DNA from 3 places in the Paenibacillus sp. FSL L8-0708 genome. Region 2 is predicted to be linked to each of the others. Evidence: predicted binding sites of a transcription regulator. Region 2 holds the regulator's gene; each other region holds the start of a gene.
The links. Region 2 encodes Rex, which represses fermentation and respiration genes when NADH is low (regulators of the CRP and FNR family bind a similar motif). Its sites were predicted from a motif close to TTGTGAAATATTTCACAA; they were not measured.
Positions count from the first base shown of each region.

Region 1: the regulator Rex is predicted to act here: its motif matches at 3,185-3,202, upstream of NYE58_RS23960 (polymer-forming cytoskeletal protein).
Region 3: the regulator Rex is predicted to act here: its motif matches at 2,372-2,389, upstream of NYE58_RS35680 (cytochrome ubiquinol oxidase subunit I).

Region 1 covers NZ_JBBPBC010000001.1:5,005,990-5,011,592, forward strand. Annotated here, with positions in the region: gene NYE58_RS23945 (LysR family transcriptional regulator) at 1-870, opposite strand, end outside; gene NYE58_RS23950 (histidine phosphatase family protein) at 1,029-1,646, shown strand; gene NYE58_RS23955 (hypothetical protein) at 1,709-1,954, opposite strand; gene NYE58_RS23960 (polymer-forming cytoskeletal protein) at 2,575-3,126, opposite strand; gene NYE58_RS23965 (LacI family DNA-binding transcriptional regulator) at 3,768-4,679, shown strand; gene NYE58_RS23970 (MFS transporter) at 4,728-5,603, shown strand, end outside.
Region 2 covers NZ_JBBPBC010000001.1:5,182,235-5,187,837, reverse strand. Annotated here, with positions in the region: gene dinG (ATP-dependent DNA helicase DinG) at 1-2,152, shown strand, start outside; gene NYE58_RS24710 (redox-sensing transcriptional repressor Rex) at 2,283-2,936, shown strand; gene NYE58_RS24705 (amidohydrolase) at 2,923-4,224, shown strand; gene NYE58_RS24700 (cell wall elongation regulator TseB-like domain-containing protein) at 4,397-4,915, shown strand; gene NYE58_RS24695 (hypothetical protein) at 5,326-5,603, shown strand, end outside.
Region 3 covers NZ_JBBPBC010000001.1:7,625,261-7,630,863, reverse strand. Annotated here, with positions in the region: gene NYE58_RS35695 (S1C family serine protease) at 41-1,288, shown strand; gene NYE58_RS35690 (cold-shock protein) at 1,708-1,908, shown strand; gene NYE58_RS35685 (cold-shock protein) at 2,001-2,228, shown strand; gene NYE58_RS35680 (cytochrome ubiquinol oxidase subunit I) at 2,451-3,854, shown strand; gene cydB (cytochrome d ubiquinol oxidase subunit II) at 3,841-4,857, shown strand; gene cydD (thiol reductant ABC exporter subunit CydD) at 4,857-5,603, shown strand, end outside.

The sequences.
Region 1 (5,603 bases), 180 kb from region 2:
AATAAACGACTGCATATAACTTTCTTGAAGTTCCTTCTTTCTGTAGCCCATCCATATCGAATGCTTGGAGACTACATTTTCTACTGCTATTTTAGCTAATGTTCCCTGATCAAGATAAGGTTTCGCCAACAAAGCGGATACATAACTAATTCCATAACCGGCAATGACAGCTTGAATAACTTCATTCACTCCATTAAATTGAAGCCCAATCGTTGGCTGCTGTACACTTCTTTCTTCACACAACCGGACAAGCTGCTCTCTGGCTGCACTGCCCTCTTCCCTCATAATAAATGCTTCAGACATCACTTCTTCAAAACTAACCTGCTGATTGGCAATAGGGTGATGGGAAGAAACCACGAATACATACTCGTCCCTATATAACTCCCGATGTTCGAACACTCCTGTATTATGCGAAGGAAACTCCATATCACTGTAAATCGCCACGTCTGCTTCAAAATTATTTAATTTTTCCATGACACCATGAGAATTAGTAGTAGTGATCTGAATGTTAACTTCCGGAAAAGATTGTTTGAATAATGACGCCCACCGGGGAATGAGGATGCTTGTCGCCAAATAATTACCTGCAATCCGCAGATTCCCCTCAGGAAATTTGTGATAGTCTTCAATGATTTGCTGGACTTGATCACCCATGGCAAAAAACTTCTCAAGAGGTTCGATTAACCTTTTTCCTAAAGGGGTGAGCACCATCCTCTTTCCTTTAATTTCAAATAATAAAATATGATTCTCCCGTTCAAACTTACGGATTTGAGCTGATATAGCGGGTTGACTGATATGCAAACGTTCAGAGGCTTTGGTCACACTACCTGTGATCGCAACGTAATAAAACAATTTTAATACATGATAGTTCATCGTCAACTCTTCCTCACTTTATAAAATAATATCTGTATTCGCCGCTTATCCTCAGCTATTTTACTATAACTATACATTATGGATGTTAACTATTATATATTGTTTATTTATATTTATTTATCTTATACTTACAACTATTCATAAGGGAGGTCACGTTAATGACAAAGACAGTATTCTACTTAACCCGCCACGGGCAAACAGAATGGAATTTACAAAAACGAATGCAAGGGCATCAAAATTCTGCGCTTACAGCCTTGGGCGAACAGCAGGCGGAATGGTTAAGAGATCGTTTGGAAGTAGAAAACTTAGGCGCAATTTATTCTAGTACTAGTCCAAGAGCATTGCATACTGCGCAGATTTTACGGGGAAAGCGGAGTTTACCTATTCATCAGCAAGTTTCTTTAATGGAAATTAACATGGGGAGCTGGGAAGGAATGAATACGGATCAGATACAACTAGAATCTCCTTTACAATATTCCCATTTTTTCACCAGACCCGATCTATATATTCCTCTAACCTCAGGTGAAACTTACAAGCAGCTTGAACAAAGAGTAGTGCCGACAATAGAGCGCATCATAAACGATAACGCAGGGCTAGAAGTGCTCATCGTCACGCATCGGATGACTTTAAAAGTCATTATGGCTTATTTTCTCAATAAATCATTGCAGGAAATTGGGGAGTTACCGGATATTCTCTCTACAGCATTATGTAAAGTAACCCTAACTGATAACAATACAACCATTGATCTGTATGGAGATACTTCACATTATCAATGACTATGGGTCAAAAAATAAAAAGGTAACTCCGATTAACGGGGCTACCTTTATAGGGTTCAACATTAAATATCCACACTTTTGATTATAAAACTGCGGACCTTCATCCATTTGCCTGAAATGAATTCATCAATCGTTTTCGTCTTTGGTCTAACGCAAAAGCGGTGTTTTGCCCCTTTATCAAAGCCCACAGCTTCAAAAATTAAGCTATCCCCTATTTGCTCCTTGAAGAACACCTGCTTTAATCCCAACCTATTTAACATTTCAAGCTTTACGCTCTCAATATATGTGCGCGAATACTCCTTAGACATATGTGTTCCTCCTAGTAGTGGTAGTAATATTATAAGTCAATATGAAGAAAATCAACAATAGTTCATATATTCATCCACAAAAAACAACCAGGCAGCGATTCTCCGTTGGAGGTTCACTGCCTGGTGTTTTGGGTCTGCGGTGGTTTGCTTGAGTAGGTTACGAGCTAAGCTTAATCATTCGTAGCTTTCGGATACCCACTCCGTTGTAACGCACTATCTTGTTGAAATTTGTAAGATAACTGCATTTTATACACTTATTCCATATCCACAAGGGCTAATTCTAACTTTAAGTGTATTCTATACAATTAAAAACTTAAGAAATAGCCTGTAGAGTATTAAATCAAGAAAATAGATGTACTACATACAGCTATTTTCATTGGCCGAGCATTTTGAGCATTTTAGTTGTACAAAATACAGTTAAAACCATCTACTGTACACTTCAATACTCCATTACTTGTTACTTCACAGCTTCCGTCGGCTCTCATATGGTAATTAGATGGGGTGTAGTCCATTATGAGTTTGCCCATTCATACTGATTCCATTTTCCTGAACCTATCCGGAAAATTCTATCTATTTAGTCCTTCAACTTCTACATCTACCTAATCGAAATCATCACTAACTTATTTAACTTCAGTTGCCCCAGTTACTTTACCTTCAATCCCTGCAGTTGCTTTCACATCTTCGTTTGCGAAGTAAAGATTGCCATCAATAGTCGAGGTTTCATGCAGATTAAATCCGTTCGCTTCTACATAAACATCACCTTTAATGGTTCCGCCTTGAACCCGTAAATTTTCACTTTGTACAGTTAACTTAGGTACAGTGAGTGTGTAATTGGCAGTAACTTTGTGATCAGCATCTTGGGCATAAAGAGCAATCTTACGGTAGATATCGCCGTCTGCGGCCCCTTTATCATGGAATTCGCCTTCAACAACAACATCTTGGGCAATCGTCACATCATTTAGAATGGCAATAATCCAGTTTCCATCTTTACTTACAGCCTTGGTAAACGCATCTGCTTGATTTACGATTGAAGCTGTAGTAACTGCATCCGTTTGCTCTGTAGTTGGAGCCGTAGTAGCCGCCGAATTAGTCGCATTATTATTATTCGCACCACAACCAGACAAGACTGCAACCGAGACGCCTGCTACTAACATCATTTTAAATAACTTCATTTGAAATCCCCCTTGTTTTTGATTATAAATTAATTATATATTAAAATTTTTAATAAACAGGTGAAAATTTTCACAATATTGTGTCGTTATCTGAAGCGGTTTCACAAAGATCACTCCTTTCCATCCGGAATCGTATCCATAAGTAACACCTCATCTCGCTGCCCGTTTTAGGTTCATGGATCTTAATACTTATTTACCCAAATTTTAAGAAAGGTCACAAAGGTGCTTAATTCCATACAAAAAGGACACTCCCAATAACTGCGGAAGTATCCTCATAATCTTTATTACTATAAATCTTTAGATTAGATATTCTCTTGAAAAAGATATGGAACCATCATACTCTACACTTACTTTTTTAATGTTAGGTTTATGCAAAACTCCAGCATAAAAATAATACAGCGGAAGGATGACCATTGGGTTAATAAGCATTTTTTCAGCTTTTGCATAAAGCTTGTTTCGTATAATTTAGCTTAAGACGATTATCAAGCAGATCTTCCCAGAGTTGAATCTCAAGGGCTACATTCTTCCATTTCTAGCTACTTAACAGGGTCATCTGACTGCTCACTCCCCCCCCATTGACGCTTTAGAATCAGAATGTTAATCTTTAGAAAATATCACAAGGATAAGGGAGCTATTTACTGGTGAAAAAGACAACCATGAAGGACATCGCACTTCGTGCCAATGTCTCCGTCGCAACAGTGAGCTATGTTCTGAATCGTGTCGGCAACCAAACCATTCCTGAGAAAACGCGCCAGCAGATTCTTCAGCTTGCCGAGGAACTGCATTACATACCGAATCTGGCAGCACGTTCACTTGCGAATCAGAAAACAAGATTGGTCGGTGTGCTTGTTAACACATCAGTCCATACCCCACACTGGAAGCTCCATGCCCAGTTCTCATTTATACATGCCTTGGAACAACGGTTAACAAATGCTGGTTACCATACGCTGCTATATTCACTTGATGTTGACCAGCCTTCTTTGGATATTATCGTAGAAAGAAAACTGGAGGCTGTATTTCTGATCGATGTGCGTGAGGAAGCCTTTTATTCGATCTCTACACATTTTGTAGAAGGAATTCCTTTGATTCTGATCGACAGCATGATTGAAGATAAACTCTTTAAGCAAGTCCTTTTCAACTATCGAGCAGCTCTGCAAAAGGTAAAACCACAGAACCTTTCAAAGGTATGTTTAATTATGGAGAGCTTCAATAACTCTTTCCTCACCCGCTTTATTCAGGACAGTCTTCCATTACCTCAAGAAGCGATATTCACCGTTGTCAATTTGGAGGAATTAAATACATTCTTACAGGAGGGGGGCTATAAAGAGGCTATTGTCATTAATGAGTTTATTGGAAGTTACGTTGAAAAAAACGGGAGGTTCGAACAACTCTCTGTTCTTTGCACCTGCAATTGTCCGGAAATATTAGGCGATGACGTTCATAAATTCATTTTCACAGGGGATAAAGCGGCTACTGCATTTGAACTCATGGACAAATTATTGCATCATTCTGACTACTCCGCACAAGAAAATAATTGTTATTTTGTAGAATAATTTTTTTGGCTATTCACTTAAGCGTTTAAGTTGAAAGGAGCATAACTTATGCCTGGTCCTGTATTAGTGAAACAAGTTCCCTCTGCTGTTCAAGCTCATCCCTCTCTTTGGGGAAATCGGAGATTCCTGCTGCTACTCAGTTCGTACTCCATTTCCTTGTTCGGTAACACTTTTCATAGTATTGCTTTAAGTTTATGGGTACTGCAAACGACCGGCAGCGCCAAAATGATTGCCATCATCACGATAATCAATTTATTGCTTAGTTCTTTGCTCGGATCGATAGGGGGAACTTTTGCGGATAGGGTCAATCGTCGAACCCTCATGCTGATCACAGATCTGATAAGTTGCGGACTCGTAGTGACGCTAGCTTTAGCCATTTCCCTGCCCTCTACTTCGTTCATTATCGTCGCCATACTGACGGGTCTTACGACCATTTCAGCTTTATTCCAGTCTCCGGCATACCAAGCTTCTATCACTACTGTTGTTGGTAAAGAACATCTACAAAAAGCGGTAGGACTGTTGAACTTGTCTGAAAACATCTGCCGGACTATTGGTTATTCCGCCGGTGGGATTTTCGTAGCGAGTTTTGGAGCAGCCGACGCTATTTTATTTGATGGAGCTACATTCTTCCTCTCCTTTCTGCTCGTGTTAGCGGTCCGTTCCCTTCCTTTGCCAACTCAATTAAATAACGTGCCCAAGAAAGAACGGAAATTCACACAGGATTTGATCGATGGAATTCGCTATATTTGGAGGTACCCTTTTGCACGCGCCGTTATGATTATGCTTCCTACCTTAACCTTATTTTTTGTCCCCTCCCTGATGTTGACCCAGGTTATGGCTGTCAACGTGTGGGATTCCACTCCCTTTCAGTTTGGACTTATTGAAGCCTGTATTCCACTTGGTTATATGATCGGATCCGGTCTG
Region 2 (5,603 bases):
GCTAGCGAATTTATCTTTTACTGATTATATGGACGAAGTAACCAAACGACTTAAAGACACATTACCGCAGTATGAAAGCCGGGAAGCTCAGGATATTATGATCAATGAGGTGATGACGGCACTTGCCGAAGACAAACACCTACTGATCGAAGCGGGCACAGGAACCGGTAAATCGCTCGGTTATTTGTTGCCTGCCATTTATCAAAGCGTTCGCACCAATGAAAAAGTCATGGTCAGCACTCATACCATTAATCTGCAGGACCAATTGCGCGAGCGGGATATCCCTTTGTTAACGCAGGTAGTTCCTTTTCCGTTTAAAGCTGCTATTTTTAAGGGAAGAGGGCATTATTTGTGTCTGCGTAAGTTTGAGCATAAAATTAATAAAAAGGACTTTATAAGCCCAAGGGAAGATGCGCTTACTGCCGCTCAGATGATTGTATGGCTCACTCAAAGTGAATCAGGGGATGATGAAGAGCTGAATTTAAGCGGCCGGGGCGGTGATTTCTGGGAGACGGTGGCAAGCGATACCGATTCCTGTCTGGGCCGTTCTTGTCCTTGGTTCCGCAAATGTTATTATCATAGGGCCAAGCATGAAGCTGGGATTGCTGACGTGGTTATTACGAACCACTCCAAGCTATTCGCAGATGTTAAGGCTGGGCACCAGCTGCTTCCGGCTTACGAGCATCTTGTCATTGATGAAGCACATCATTTAGAAGATGTGGCTGGTAAACATCTTGGCATGCATATGAAGCATTTCACTGTGGCACACACATTATCGCGGCTGTATAAAGATAGCCGAAACGGACAGCTTCCTGCTCTGCGCCAGATATTACAGTCGTCAGGCAGTGAAGAGGCTTCAGAATGGAGCGGAGTCATCGATCGGATCTACCCGGATCTGCTTACCGTCAAAGAAACCTGGGATGCACTCAGCGACAAGCTGTTCAGCCTTTTGCCGGAACGCAGTGATGCAGGGGCAGGGGAAGCGGGACAACTGGTTATGCGTTTGATTCCCGCCCGTAAGCCGAAGGATTGGGATGAATTGGTTGCACTAGAGAACACTATGAATCTGACGTTAAGCGACATCATCCGTAAGGGTGATAAAATGCTTAACGAGATGCGCGACCAGGAAAGCCAATCCTCAGCAGACAGTCTTGTTACTGATATTAGCGGTTTATTTAAGGATTTGGCTTCCATCCGTGAGCAAGTAAGATTCTTTATGGGGCTGAATGACGATAATGTAGTATATTGGCTGGAGGCAAATGGGAATTACCGCAGCAAATCACTGCAGATGTATGCTGTCCCTGTGGATGTTAGCAGCCAGCTTAAAGAGTTGTTCTTCGATAAGAAAAAAAGCATCGTGCTTACCTCGGCGACGCTGTCTGTAGATAAATCTTTTCAATTTATGATTGATAATCTCGGACTTAACGAAGCTGCGGAAGAAGGACGTCTAATGACCTCACTTCTTCCTTCTCCCTTTAAGTATCGCGAGCAGGCACTGTTAGTTATACCGCGTGATTTTCCTAGTGTGAAGGGCAGTGTGGGCGATGCTCGATTTGTCGATACACTCGTACAGTCATTATCGGAAGCTGCTAAAACAACACGTGGGCGGATGCTGGTTCTGTTTACTTCTTATAAAATGCTGCGTCAGGTATATGATCCGCTTAAAGAGGCTTTAGCCTCACAAGAGATTACGGTGCTTGGTCAAGGCGTGGAAGGTGGCAGCCGGAGCAAGCTGATCCGCCGCTTTCAGGACAGTGCAGCATCCGTATTGCTGGGGACGAGCAGCTTCTGGGAAGGTGTAGATATTCCAGGTGAAGCACTGACTTGCCTGGCCATCGTGAGACTTCCGTTTCAACCGCCGAATCACCCGTTGGCGGAAGCGAAGTCGGAGTTATTACAGGCCCAGAAGAAGAATCCGTTCATGAAATTATCTGTTCCTCAAGCGGTTATTCGTTTTAAGCAGGGATTCGGAAGACTGGTTCGCACGGCGCAGGATCGCGGAATAGTTATTGTTTATGATACAAGGGTTATTGAATCTCATTACGGGAAGTATTTCCTTTATTCATTGCCTGGTCCCAAAATGGAGCATATGCTTACTGATCAAATGGTCCCTCGCATAGCGGAATGGCTAGAGGATGGCGGCGCTTCTTAAAACGCTCGTCTTCAGTTTAGCTCCTCCTTATCCTTAAGGGCGGTGTGTTACAGTACCGTCCTTAATAAGGAGAGGTAGACGTTTGAATATGGATTTTCACAAGAACATTACTATTTTTAGGAGGAAAAATATGAAATCGGATAAAATATCAGAAGCCGTTGTTCGCAGACTGCCTGTGTACTTGCGTTTTTTGAATGATCTCCAGAATCGCGAAATATTAACAGTTTCCTCTCAGGAACTTGGACAAAAGCTTGATCTTAATCCCGCACAGATTCGTAAGGATTTAGCATATTTTGGTGACTTCGGCAGAAAAGGTATCGGCTATGATGTAACGTATCTTATTGAGAAAATCCGTCATATCCTGAAGCTGGATCAACAGCTTAATGTAGCTTTAGTTGGAGCAGGTAATCTCGGACATGCCTTGTCTAATTACAATGCATATCTTAAAGATACTATGAAAATCACGGCTATATTTGATTCGTACGCTCCTAAGGTTGGACGTAAGATCAACTCCCTTACTGTGCAACCGATGGATGAACTAGGCAGCACGATTCGTGAGCAAGGTATTCGCATTGCCATTATTACCGTACCTGATTCAGAAGCTCAAAATGTAGCAGATATTCTCATTTCTTCTGGGATTGAAGCGATTTTGAACTTTGCCCCTGTGATTCTGAAGACACCACCGAATATCCGGGTGCATGCAGCTGATTTTACAACTGATCTGCAAAGTCTTGCTTATTACTTGCGGGATGGAAAGGAAGAAAGCGAACATGAACAACAATAAAACGATAATTAAGGGCGGGTATTTTCTGACTCCGGGAACGGATGAGCCGGTTCTGAGTGGATATATGACTATTGAAGATGATTTAATCACTTACATAGGAAAAGAAGAGCCTCAGATGGAAGCTGGAGTGCAAGTGGTTGATGGCAGCCGTCTGCTGTTCATGCCTGGACTTGTAAACACACATGGTCATGCGGCGATGTCTTTGCTGCGTGGATATGGAGATGATTTAGCGCTACAAGTGTGGCTTCAGGAGAAGATGTGGCCAATGGAGGAAAAGTTCACCGGTGATGATGTATACTGGGGAACCTCCTTATCTGTATTGGAAATGCTGAAGGGTGGAACTACGACCTTCCTCGATATGTATGATCATATGGACCGAGTAGCCGAGGTAGCTGAGTTATCAGGTATCCGTTCCGTATTGATGCGTGGTGTGATCGGGTTATGTCCAGAGGATGTACAGAATCACAAGCTTGCGGAAGCGATTTCTTTTGCCCGTAACTGGCATGGAAAGGCTGAAGGCAGAATTACTACTATGATCTCGCCGCACGCCCCTTATACTTGCCCTCCGGACTTCCTGGTTAAGTTCGTGCAGGCAGCGCATGATCTGGATTTACCGATGCATACGCATATGTCCGAAACGAAACGTGAAGTGGAACAAAATGTGGCGGATTACGGGTTGCGTCCTGTAGCTCACTTAGAGAAGCTTGGCATGTTCACACGTCCCTCGATAGTTGCACATGGTGTTCATTTAAATGATGAAGAGATTGAGATCTTGGCTCGCCATAATGTGGGTGTATCTCATAATCCGGGCAGTAATTTGAAGTTGGCTAGCGGAGTGGCTCGGGTTACTGATCTTCTAAAAGCTGGTGTGAAGGTGTCTCTTGGCACGGATGGCGCGGCAAGCAACAATAACTTGGATATGTTTGAAGAGATGCGGCTTGCAGCTCTCATTCATAAGGGTGTCAGCGGTGATCCAACGGCTGTTCCAGCTCCAGAGGCTCTGCGTATGGCTACAGAATATGGCGCGCAGTCCATCTTTTTAAATAATGTAGGCAGACTTGCTGTAGGGATGAAAGCAGATTTCATTGCTATTGATATCGATCAGCCGCATTTGCTGCCACACACAGATCTGTTGTCTCATGCGGTTTACTCTGCTAGCGCTAAGGATGTTGAGCATGTGTGGGTGAATGGTAAACAGGTCATCAAGCATGGACAATGCTTAACCCTGGATGAGGAAGCTATCCGGCGTAAAGCGCAAGAAGCCTTCGAAGGTTTATTGAAGCGTTAAGTCTGGAGAATAACGAATAAATAATAGGCTGCGACTTTTTGCTTTTAGCAAAAGTTGCGGCCTTTTGTGTATTTTTAAGGCTGGGAAAGCTAGAAAATTATGAAATTTTGGATAAACACGCGGGTGTGTTATATAATCAAAAAAGATATATTACTAGAAAGGGAGCTGTACCTTGAAGAAAAGGAAAAAATGGATCCTCCTGGGGTCAGTTCTGATTCTGCTCCTGGGGTTTGGACTTATCCAGTTCTATGCCTATATTATGAAAGATCAATGGAACGAGCGTGATATCGCTAAGGATGTTGCCAAAACCAGAGCGGGTCTAACAGAGGTAACCAAAGCACAAAAATCGGTTTGGGATGAAAATGCAGTGTACTGGGTATTAACAGGGAAAAATGAAGCCGGGACTGCTCTTATGGTCTGGGTCCGCTTTACGGTAGATGGAAAATTTGCTGAAGGCGACGACGCAGTGTTTGCTGAGGAACTAAGTAAAGGAACCTCGGAAGCCCAAATACGCGGCATTATCAAAGCTGATCTTCCGGACATAACGATTGAACGCTTGCTGCCGGGAGTATATAACGGAGAGTATGCTTGGCAGCTTTTTTATAAACAGAGCGGTCGGTATTATTATCAATTTTATCGCTTTTCGGATGGGTCCCGAATGGGCGAAGGTTACAGTTTACCTAAAAGTTAAGCTGAACATAAGGAAATTAAGGGTGTCATAGTAAACAAGCGAACTTATAATAAGTTCGCTTGTTTACATTTATTTGATGTACAAAAGTGATATACTAAGTGATATACTGAATGGGTGGTTATCATCGAATATTCTCTTAAATTCACATACGAAAATAGGCCGATTGATTAAAAATCAAGGCCGGTTTTGTCGAAAGTGAGGAATTTATTTGGTATTGATGGAAATATTTAAAAAATTAAATTTTAAATATATTCACATTTATTTTGAAATTAGTATATACACCTGTGATATACTACTACTTGTAATTAGAACAGCAATAAGAGACTTCAGTCTCTCTGATGAGCTCTCAAGTAGCTATAAATTATTATAATGAGCTTTATATTTTGTCATCTTTGAGAGGAGGACGTTTCTTGAAATTACGTCTTGTACCTGTGCTGATAACGTCTCTACTGTCGGCTACTCTATTGTTTGGTGGCTTCTTTTTGTATCGTCAGTTTGCAATGCAGGAACCACTTCAGAAGATTGTATCTCAATATGAGGGCGTCAATAATTCTCATATCAGTATTAACCGCAATGAGGTCACTTTGAAACTTGATCTCCAGCCAGGCACGAAATTACGTGAGCTGGTTCAGTACGTCTCCCAAGAAGGAAAATCGATGATTGATGGACGTACACTAAAACTTGATGT
Region 3 (5,603 bases), 2.4 Mb from region 2:
CCAACAGTGAACGCTTGGCAATAGAAGGGGGAGATTTTCGGTGGGATTGTTTGATGATGATTTCTATTCAACTAAAGTTTCGCGGTCCAGAGGGGATGAAGCATCAAAGGGATCGTTTGCTAATCGTAGACATTCTGTACGCAGATCGCGTAAGGGTTTATCTACCTGGCAAATATCCGCCGTTTGCTCCTTAGTCAGCGCTGTGGTGGCAGTTTTGTTATTCAGTATGTTTACAGGCCAGATGAGTCATGAGACTGCTCAGAAGCCGGTTGTAGCAACTGGAAATGTTGCCCCAAGCAGTAGTGATCCATTTGACCGGATTATTCAAGCTGCTGCCACGGTTCGCCCTGCAGTAGTAAGTATTATCAATCATAAAGAAGATAATGAAGAATTAAACATTCTGGATGAGTCTGCACTAGGCTCAGGAGTGATCTATAAAAAGACAGGGAATAAAGCATTTATCATTACTAATAATCATGTCATCGAAGACTCCGGTAATCTCGAAGTGGTTACAGTGAACGGAGAGACTCGTAAGGCAACACTCGTTGGAACGGATAAAGTAAGCGACATTGCGGTACTCTCTATTGATGCCAAAGGAATCGATACCATCGCGCAGCTCGGTGATTCCTCTAAGCTTCGTCTAGGTGAAACGGTCATTGCTATCGGTAATCCGCTAGGACTTGGTGATACATTGACCTCGGGGATTGTTAGCTATACTGAACGGATGGTTCCCGTATCCCTTAATCAGGATGGAGTATATGACTGGGAACAAGAAGTGATACAGACCGATGCGGCGATTAATGAAGGAAACAGTGGCGGCGCATTAGTGGATCTGGATGGCAAGGTCATTGGAATTAACACAATGAAGATTTCAGATACGGGTGTAGAGGGTCTGGGTTTTGCAATTCCTGCGAATCATGTGATAGATATCGCTAATGAGCTGGCTGAAAAAGGACATATTGCCCGTTCGTACTTGGGTGTATATTCAGTTGATTTGAACAATCCGTACGTTCCACTAGCAGAAGATCAACGCAATGAATTGAACCTGCCGAACAGTGTTAAGGATGGAGTAGTTGTTCTAGAAGCCGTTGGCCCTGCGAAGGAAGCTGGACTGCAATTCAATGATGTCATTACCAAATTTAATGATCAATCAATCATATCTACCCTTTCTCTTCGCAAGTACTTATATAATCATACGAAGATCGGTGATGATCTGAAAATTACTTACTATCGAAACGGCGAGGCCAAACAGGCAACAGTTAAACTTCTTGAAAAACCACAGGAATAATATGCTGGAAGTCGGTATATAATGATATAGCAGTTACGACAAGTAGAGCGGACTACCCCTTCGATTCCGAGGGGGTACCTTCTTGAAAAAGCGGATAAAAGTAACGTTTTTGGAAAAGCTATTTTTCTAAAACCATGATAATTATGCCAAAAAAAGGATCTATTTAGGGAATAAACACTAAGTGGCAGCCCTTACATTGGAAGGTAATACTTATTAGGGCAAAAACGGATATATTCGGATGCTTGCTTGCCTTTGCTAATCAGGTGTGGTAATATGATATCAATCATACATTTAGTCCCTAATTCTCGCATTGAAAAGGGCTGTCATATTTGGTAATACAACCTTTTTCAATGTGTGAATTTTTTCTTTGTTTGAAGATAAAAAGAACATATTAATTTAAATTTGTGGAGGTAACACACATGCAAACAGGTACAGTTAAATGGTTCAACGCAGAAAAAGGATTCGGATTTATCGAAGTTGAAGGCGGAAGCGACGTATTCGTTCACTTCAGCGCAATCACTGGCGACGGCTTCAAAACTTTGGACGAAGGCCAACGCGTTGAATTCAACGTTGTTCAAGGCAACCGTGGACCACAAGCCGAAAACGTTGTAAAACTGTAATAATAGAAGAAACCGTCCCAGCTTGTGAAAGTTGGGACGGTCTTTTTATATCTAGTTACTCACTATTGACTTACAGGATGGGAGGAACGGCAATGAACTACCGGAAGAAACCTTTGGAAGAAATACCGGAAGAAAATACCGCAATTTGGGCATGTACCAATGAGGGATGCAACGGATGGATGAGGGATAATTTCGCATTTGAACATGCGCCTTCTTGCCGTCTATGTGACTCTCCAATGGTTCGCAGCACGAAGATGCTGCCCCAATTGCTTAATTCGAATGGCGATCTCAAATCGCTGAAGAAGGGTATTTCCATCTAACCAATACCTAAATGAGTCAAGCATTTAATAGAACGACGAACCACTCAAGACGGGTAAACCGTCTTATTTTTTTTGCTTTCTTTATGCTAAATTGTGATCTTTGTCACAAATCATTTGAATTTCACCGTTAAATGACTATCTTTATGTGACATTTATCACAAAAAGAAGTTTAAATTTTTGACAGAATATAATTAACGAAAAGGGGAGAAGGAAGGGACAAATATGGATACAGTAATGCTGTCGCGTGTACAATTTGCGTCGACGACAATATTCCACTATTTCTTTGTACCGGTATCAATCGGACTAGCGCTCTTGATTGCAATCATGGAGACAATGTACGTTAGAAAAGGTAATGAAGAGTACAAAAAAATGGCGCAGTTCTGGGGAAAGCTATTCCTCATCAATTTTGCAGTAGGGGTAGTTACAGGAATCTTGCAGGAATTTCAGTTCGGGATGAACTGGTCCGATTATTCACGTTTTGTTGGTGATGTATTCGGGGCTCCACTTGCAGTTGAGGCATTGGCAGCCTTTTTCCTCGAGTCTACTTTTATTGGGATATGGATATTCGGCTGGGATAAGGTGTCCAAGCGAGTACATTTACTGTCCATCTGGCTGGTAGCATTCGGTACGATGTTATCTGCATTCTGGATTCTAGCGGCTAACTCTTTTATGCAGCATCCTGTGGGTTTTGAGATAAATAATGGACGTGCAGAAATGAATGATTTCTTCGCGCTTATTACGAACGGACAATTGCTGGTTGAATTCCCACACACCGTACTGGCTGCTTATGCAACAGGTGCTTTTCTTGTAACTGGTATTAGTGCTTATAAAATATTGAAGAAACAAGAGGTTTCTTTCTTTAAGAAGTCTTTTCAGATTGCAGCCATCGTAGGGATTATTTCTTCTATTGGTGTAGCTGTTGCTGGTCACGCCCAAGCGCAATATTTGGTTGAAACTCAACCAATGAAAATGGCAGCTTCCGAAGGACTGTGGGGTAAGAGTGGTGACCCGGCACCTTGGACCGTATGGGCAAACATTGATCCAAAGAATCAAATTAGTAGTGGAGAATTTCAAATTCCTTATATGCTGAGTTTCCTTTCATACAGTAAATTTTCCGGTGAAGTTAAAGGTATGCTTGAGCTGCAAGCGGAGTATGAGCAAACCTATGGCCCCGGTGACTATATTCCACCTGTACGTACGACATTCTGGAGTTTCCGGATCATGGTTCTAGCAGGAACGTTAATGATTGTATTGGGAATGTACGCTATGTACTTAATGTGGCGCAAAAAAATGGACCGTCCGAACACTTGGTTTATGCGGTTTATGTTATGGGGCTTGTTGCTTCCTCCGATTGCGAATACAGCCGGTTGGGTTATGACCGAATTCGGGCGTCAGCCATGGACGGTATTCGGACTGATGACAACGGAAGACAGTGTGTCGCCTAATATTACAAGTGGTCAAGTTCTGTTCTCCGTGATTTCTTTTACAACGATTTATTTAATTCTAGGATTAGTGTTGGTCGGATTGTTTATTAAAGTGATTAAAAAAGGTCCTTATGCGATGGATAACGATCACGGCGATTCGAATGATCCATATAACGAGGAGGGTTCCCATGATATCTCTTAATGAATTGTGGTTTGTGCTGATTGCAGTTCTGTTTATAGGGTTCTTCTTCCTGGAGGGTTTCGATTTCGGCGTAGGGATGGAAACACAAATTCTCGCTAAAAATGATACAGAGCGCCGTGTTCTGATTAACTCGATCGGACCCTTCTGGGATGGGAATGAGGTATGGCTTATCACAGCTGCGGGTGCAATGTTTGCGGCTTTCCCGGAGTGGTATGCAACGCTGTTTAGTGGATTCTATATTCCTTTTGTATTTGCCTTATTAGCTTTGATAGCGCGTGGTGTCGCTTTTGAATTCAGAGGTAAACGTGATTCATTGGCTTGGAAAAGAACTTGGGATGCTTGTATCTTTATCGGCAGCTTCCTTCCACCATTCCTCTTGGCAGTAGTATTTGCAAGCTTTATCAAAGGGTTGCCTATTGATGGGGATATGCAAATGTATGCAGGGTTCACAGATATCGTGAATGTGTACACTGTAGTAGCAGGGCTTACTGTTGTCCTTCTGTGCCTGGTGCATGGTCTTATGTTCACAACGCTGCGTACAGTGGGTGATCTACAGGTTCGCGCTCGCAAGTTGGCTCAAAAATTGCTAATCCCACTCGCAGCTTTATTTACTGCTTTTGTGATTATGACTTATAATATGACGGATATTTTCGAGCAACGTGGAACGATTCTTATGATTATTGTAGCCCTGGGAGTTATCGCCTTTGTACTGTCCGGTTACTTCATGACGAAGAAGAAGGATGGCTACGCTTTTGGAATGACAGGAGCGGTAATGGCGCTTTCGGTAACTTCTATCTTTGTAGGATTGTTCCCGCGTGTTATGATTAGTTCAATTGATCAAGCTTTTAATTTGACGATCACCAATGCGGCTTCGGGCCATTACTCTTTGAAGGTAATGACGATTGTGGCACTGACTATCCTTCCGTTCGTATTGGGATATCAAATTTGGAGTTACTTTGTCTTTCATAAACGGGTTCACGAGAAGGAGCATCTTGAATACTAATGGATAAAAACTTGCTTGGGTATAAAGGAGTTAAGCCAGTCTTTCTGATTGTAGGCTTCCTTACCCTGGTGCAAAGCTTGTCCATACTTCTGCTGGCTAAATCGCTGGCAGAAGTCATCTCTGCGCTATTTGCGGGAGAACCTCTGAAGGAACAATGGGGCACTGCGCTATTGTTCCTTCTTGCATTTCTTGTGCGCCATGCTTGTGCTATGCTGATGAGCCGTGTCTCTTACCGCTTCGCGGAAGCAACGGGCAGCACTATGCGGAGGGAAATGATGGACAAGCTCTTCCAGCTTGGCCCTAGAATGGTGGGCGGGCGTGGAACCGGGGATCTTGTTACACTAGTGCTGGAAGGCGTAACTAAATTCCGCACGTATCTGGAAGCGATCATTCCTAGAATGGTAGGGATGTCTGTTACACCGATCTTGGTGCTTATTTACGTCTTTACGATGGACACTACGAGCGGGATTATTCTTACGGTAACTATGCCGATTATTATTGTTTTTATGATTTTGATTGGGATGACGGCCCGTAAGCAAATGGATCGGCAATTGAAATCGTATCGTACATTATCTAATCATTTCGTAGACTCATTACGTGGGCTAGAAACATTAAAATTTCTAGGACGCAGTCGTAGTCATAGCGACAGCATTGCTACTGTCAGCGATCGTTATCGCTCGGCGACCATGCGTACGCTGCGAGTGGCCTTTTTGTCATCGTTCGCCCTGGATTTCTTCACTATGCTG